DNA from 2 places in the Anaerosalibacter massiliensis genome. Region 2 is predicted to be linked to the other one. Evidence: riboswitches for the same ligand, from Rfam matches in the RefSeq annotation. Region 2 holds a riboswitch; the other holds the start of a gene.
The links. Region 2 has a riboswitch for cobalamin ahead of NSA23_RS06735 (NAD(P)H-dependent oxidoreductase). Riboswitches for the same ligand answer to the same signal wherever they lie in the genome.
Positions count from the first base shown of each region.

Region 1: another riboswitch for cobalamin. It lies ahead of NSA23_RS06145 (sirohydrochlorin cobaltochelatase); the one in region 2 lies ahead of NSA23_RS06735 (NAD(P)H-dependent oxidoreductase).

Region 1 is NZ_JANJZL010000003.1:175,159-178,400, forward strand. Features, by position in the region: gene hemL (glutamate-1-semialdehyde 2,1-aminomutase) at 1-967, shown strand, start outside; cobalamin riboswitch at 1,022-1,191, shown strand; gene NSA23_RS06145 (sirohydrochlorin cobaltochelatase) at 1,303-2,079, shown strand; gene NSA23_RS06150 (DEAD/DEAH box helicase) at 2,221-3,242, shown strand, end outside.
Region 2 is NZ_JANJZL010000003.1:286,555-289,796, forward strand. Features, by position in the region: gene NSA23_RS06725 (shikimate dehydrogenase) at 1-412, shown strand, start outside; gene aroD (type I 3-dehydroquinate dehydratase) at 424-1,182, shown strand; cobalamin riboswitch at 1,442-1,637, shown strand; gene NSA23_RS06735 (NAD(P)H-dependent oxidoreductase) at 1,782-2,453, shown strand; gene NSA23_RS06740 (nucleoside 2-deoxyribosyltransferase) at 2,520-3,035, opposite strand; gene NSA23_RS06745 (NAD(P)H-dependent oxidoreductase) at 3,170-3,242, shown strand, end outside.

The sequences.
Region 1 (3,242 bases), 110 kb from region 2:
GGAAATGGTAAGAATGGTGAACTCAGGTACGGAAGCTACTATGAGTGCCATAAGAGTAGCTAGAGGATATACTGGTAGGGATAAAATAATAAAATTTGAAGGTTGCTATCATGGACATAATGATTGTTTACTTGTGAAATCTGGGTCAGGAGCTATAACTTATGGAGTACCCACTAGCAGTGGAGTTCCAGCAGATATAGTAAAAAATACTATAGTTTGCAGATATAATAATTTAGAAGATGTAAAAAAGACTTTTGAAGATTTTGGAGAAGATATAGCAGCTATAATCCTAGAACCTGTAGCAGGAAATATGGGAGTAGTTCCTGCAAAGAGAGAATTTTTAGAAGGCCTTAGGAAGATAACTAAAGAGAATGGTTCAGTACTTATATTTGATGAAGTAATAACAGGTTTTAGGATAAGCTATGGAGGGGCTAGCGAAGTATATGGAATTGAACCAGATATGGCTTGTTTTGGTAAAATAATCGGAGGAGGATTTCCAGTTGGTGCTTATGGCGGAAAAAAAGAAATAATGGAAATGGTATCTCCAACAGGGCCAGTTTATCAAGCAGGTACTCTTTCAGGAAACCCATTAGCCATGCATGTAGGATATAGAAATTTAAAAATACTAAAAGAAAATAAAAATATATATAAGGAACTAGAAGAAAAAGCTATTATGATAGAAGAAGGAATTAGAAAAAATATAGAAGAATTAAATATAAATGCAAAAATAGTAAGATTTAAAAGTATGTTAACTCTTTTCTTTGGAAAAGGACCTTTTGAAAACTTTGATGATGTTCAGTCTTGTGATACAGAAATGTATGCTAAATATTTCAATGAAATGTTAAATCGTGGAATAATGCTTCCACCAGCCCAATTTGAAGGTATGTTTTTATCTATAGCTCATACTAAAGAAGATATAGAATATACTATTAAGGCTAATTACGAAGCATTGAAGGCTATTAAGTAGAGTTAAAAAAATTGCAAAAATTATAGTCTTATGTTAGCATATGTTTTATACAACTTAATAAGAGGAGATATAGGTTTATTATGATTAAAAGGGAAATTGGTAAAAGCCAATACAGCCCCCGCTACTGTAAGTGGTACGAAATCAACGATATACCACCTCTTGGGAAGGTGTTGAGAGTAGGATAAACCACAAGTCAGGAGACCTGCCTATAACTTTTAAGTATGCCTTCGGTGGGAAGGAATTGCTTTTGTATTAAAATATATATGAATATCCATCCCATAGCTGTTTGAGGCTATGGGATTTTTTACAAATAACTCAAAGAAAAGAGGTATAAAATGAAAGAAGCTATCCTTGTAGTTAGTTTTGGAACAACTTATGAGAAAACAAGAAAGTTATGTATAGAAAGCACAGAAAATGAAATTAAAGATAGATTTAAAGATTTTGAAATTAGAAGGGCTTTTACTTCTCAAATGGTAATAGAAAGATTAAAAAAGAGAGATGGCATAATAATAGATAATGTAGAAGAAGCATTAGAGAAAATATGTAAGGGTGAGACTAAAGATATATATATTCAATCCTTACATATCATACCAGGTCATGAATATGAAAAAATGCATAGGCACATAGATAGTTTTAAGGACAAATACAATTTTAATAGTATAAGTGTAGGAAAGCCCTTACTATATGATGAAGAAGATTATAAAAAAGTGGTTGAAGCACTAGATACTAAGGGATTAAAAGAAGATGAAGCTATTGTATTTATGGGACATGGGACAGATCATATTTCTGACAATTGTTACAGTAGATTAGAAGATGAATTTAAGAAACAAGGATTTAAAAATGTATATATAGGTACAGTGGAGGGCAATGAAACTATAGAAGATATAATACCTTTACTAAAAGAAAATAAAATAAGAAAGGTAATACTAAAACCTTTCATGTTAGTTGCAGGAGATCATGCAAAAAATGATATGGCAGGAGATGAAGAAGATTCTTGGAAAAATAAACTTTTAAAAGAAGGTTTTAAGGTAGAAACCTATGTAAAAGGCCTTGGAGAAGAGGACAGTATAAGAAAGTTATTTGTGTCACATTTAGAAGATATAATAGAATAAAATTGAGAAATTAATTAAGTTTTGTTAGGGGTTTAGAATTATCTAAGCCCTTTTTCTTGTGAGTATATTTTAAATATAATATGGGCTATGATATAATAGGATATTGAATAATAAATCCCATGATTTTGATAGAGGTGAAATATGTTAAATATAGATGATAAGCTATTATTAGAAAGATCGGGAAACTATCAATCTTACATTAAAGGAAAAGAATGTTATTATAATGGTAGAGTCACGAATTTAAGGTACGATAAAGACTTAAAATATTTTCAAGGAATAGTTAAAGGAAGTAAAGAATATATAGTGGAGCTTTTTTTTGATAAAGATAATGATTTAGTATCCTCTCATTGCACATGTCCAGCTTATGAAAAATATTCAGGTGATTGTAAACATATCATTGCTCTTCTTTTATATATAAAAAACTTAAATATATCTAATACATTTCAAAAAAAAGATGAAGAAAATATAAAAAACATAATTGATTATTATAAATTTAATAGTGAAAATCAAAATATACCTGTAAAATTAGAACTTAATTATGAATTTGATTTTAATGATTTCAGAGACATTGATGAAAGTTCTTTTTTAAGTCTAAGAATGGGAGAAAACAAGCTATATGTAGTAAGAAATGTTAAAAAGTTCTTTGAGAGTTTAGAAAATGGAGAAGAAATATATTTTGGAAAAGAATTTACTTTCAATCCTAATTATCATGTATTTAGACCTGAAGATGAAAAAGTAATTAGCTTTCTGAAACTTTTATATGAAAATCATACAATAAATAGTACAAGATATTATGGAAGTGGAGACCAGAATATATTTAAAGGAAAGCACATATTACTTAAACCAGAGGCATTGAAAAGTTTTTTTAAGCTTATGGGAGGTAGAAGTTTTAATGCTTCTATAATGGGATCTGAGTACAAGAATATAAAGATAATAGAGAAAGATTTTTATTTAAATATGAAACTAGATGAAGAAGGCAATTATTTAACTATGAAAATGGATTCTTATGAAAATATTATTCCTCTTACTTCAAATGGTGAGTATATTTTTAATAATGAGCATATCTATAAAATTTCAAAAGAGTGGAGAAAGAAAATAGTACCTTTATATGATGAGATAATTTCAAGTAGAAATGAAACTTTAAAAATACCTAATAAATACAA
Region 2 (3,242 bases):
ATCTATATTTAATAGAAAAACTTCTTCATATACAAGGGCAGAAAAAGTGGCTCAAAAAATAAACAAGGAAACAAATTGTAAAGCTAAAGTATTTGATCTTTATAATATAAATATATTGAGAACAGAAATACAGGAAAGTTCAATTTTTATAGATGCAACATCTGTAGGAATGAAGCCACTGGAAGATAAATGTAATATTCCGGATCCATCTATATTATATCCTGATTTAGTTGTTTCAGATATAGTTTATGAACCTAGTAAGACAAAACTATTAAATATGGCTGAAAAACAAGGTTGCAAGGTAATTAATGGTTATGGAATGGTATTATGGCAAGGGGCAGAAGCTTTTAAATTATGGACAGGAAAGGAAATGCCAGTTGATTATGTGAAAGAATTATTGTTTAAAAAATAGAAGGTGAAGAAATGAGTGATGTAGTAACTGTAAGAAATATAAATATTGGCGAGGGAAATACAAAAATATTTGTACCTATTGTAGGTAAAACTCAAGATGAAATAATTAGTGAAACTGAAAGCATTAAAAAATTATTACCTGATGTAGTAGAGTGGCGTGTAGATTTTTATGAAGAAGTGGAAAGAATGGATAAAGTTTTAGAAACATTAATATATATAAGGAAAAATTTAAAAGATGTACCCATATTATTTACTTTTCGTAGTATCAGAGAAGGCGGAAATAAAAAGATAAGTGATGAATATTATATAAAGTTAAATTGTATGGCTATAGAATCAAAAATTATAGATTTAATAGACATTGAACTTTTTAATAAAGAAGAAAATATAAAGAAGATTTTAAATACAGCACATTCTAATAGTGTTTATGTAATAATGTCAAATCATGATTTTAAACAAACTCCTCCAAAAGACGAAATAATATCTAGGCTATTGAAGATGCAAAACCTAAGAGCTGATATATTAAAAGTAGCATTTATGCCAAATAGTGTTAGTGATGTTTTAGTCCTTTTAGAGGCTACAAATTATATGAAAGAGAATCATGCTAATAAGCCATTGATTACAATTTCTATGGGAAAAAAGGGAGTTATAAGTAGGATAGTAGGAAAAACATTTGGTTCTGCTGCTACTTTTGCGTCTGGAGAAAAAGTTTCAGCACCAGGGCAAATATTTGCTTTAGAACTTAGACAGATTCTTAGTGTATTAAATAAATAATAGTTTATTTATTTAATATAAACAAGAATACCTCAACTTCTAATCAAAACATAGAACGTACTTCTAGACTTGTAAAACAAGAGAGGTACAATAGGTATATGACTAATTCAACAATAATAAGGATTATCTAGCAAGGTTAAAACTTAATTACCAAATTTCTTGTGAATTTAGCTTAGTGGTTAGAATCTCTCATAGGGGTAAATAAGTGGGGGGAGTTCACTTGACATATAAATGAAATTAGAATAAAATGATATTATAATTAAATACGGTTGTTTATGGTATTTTTGATTATATCAAAAATTTAAAAGGGAAGATTGGTGAAATGCCAACACGGTCCCGCCACTGTAATGGAAATTTGAGTTCACTTATACCACTGTTCTTTCAATAAAAGAATGGGAAGGTGCGAATTTATTATAAACCTAAGTCAGGAGACCTGCCATAAATAAGACACTTATGATTGCTCACGAGGATGAGAAGGTGTAAAAGATATAGTATGGCTATGTCTATGCTTTCTTGTGCCTATAGAAAACAAACACTCTTCATCTCTGAGGGGTGTTTTTTATATTGTTTATTTTTATGAAAGATTAAGGAGGTATATTATGGAAAATAAGAAAAGAGAAATATTAAATGTACATAGGTACAGGGTTGCTTGTAAAGAGTTTGATTCTAATAAGAAGATACCAAAAGAGGATATTGATTTTTTACTTGAAGTTGGTAGACTTTCTCCTAGTTCTTTTGGATTTGAACCTTGGAAGTTTATTGTAATCCAAGATGATAAGTTAAAGGAAGACTTAATTTCTTTAACTTTAGATTGTGAAAAACAAATTTCAACATCAAGCCATTTGGTAATGATGCTTGCAAGAAAAGGTTCAGATATTATATATAGTTCTGACTATATAACTTATATAATGAAAGATGTAAAAAATATACCAGAAGATGAGATAAGTGAAAGACGTGAAGATTATAGAGTTTTTCAGAGGGAAAACTTTAAGCTTTTAAATGATAAAGAAGCTATGTTCCAATGGTCAATAAAACAGACTTACATTCCCTTAGGGAATATGATAACGGCTGCTGCAGAAATAGGTATAAGCTCTTGTCCTATAGAAAATTTTCACAGGGAGAAGTTAGAAAAATTATTAGAAGACAATGGAATATTAGATAGTTCAAAATTTGGAGTTTCTTGTCTAGTAACTTTTGGATACAAGAAAGATAAAGTCTATATAGAAAAAGCTAGAAGGCCAATTGGGGAAGTAGTAGAATGGATAAAGTAAATATTCTCTAATTTATATATAAAAAAGCTTAGAGCCATATATGGTTCTAAGCTTTTTCGTCTAATTTTACAAATTATTTTGTTCTTTAAACTTTTTTACTATTTTAACAATTTCTTTTTTATAATCATCTTCTCCAGGATATCCTTCTACTATATAGCCATGTTCTCTAACTTTTCCTAAAATCATTAAATTTCTATATAAATGATTATCTCCTGTTCCTTGCCATCTCATATCAGTTATTATTCCGATTATTAGCCTTGGTTTTTTAGTGACAATACTATATTCTTCTTCCATTTCCTTAATTAATCCAAAGCCCATTACTTCTCCAGCAACCCCATCGTCTATAGTAAGTCCATCTAAACAGGCAAATAATATATTGGCCTTTTTTAACTCAAGAGTATCAGCTTGAGCTATTTTTATATCAGTGATAATATTATCATTTTCTCTTTTATCATTGATTTCAGCATTTCTTTGTGGAACATACATAGCAATTCCCGTTTCATCTTCAATATAGCTAGCTACTTCTTCTGTCCATCTAAATACGGCATCATTAAAAAAATGTGAAGCAAAATATCCTTTCATTTTTAAACCTCCTAACTATTCTTACTTTAAATACCCTTATATATAATAATTAATCTTTACTATATTTGCAAAGCAATTAAAATTTGTTCTAATTGGGTATATAAATAAATAGATAAAATGGTAGGAGGGATAATATGAAAAATATAGATATAGAAAAAAGAAAAGAAGAGATATTGAATGCACATAAATTTAGATTTGCTTGTAAGG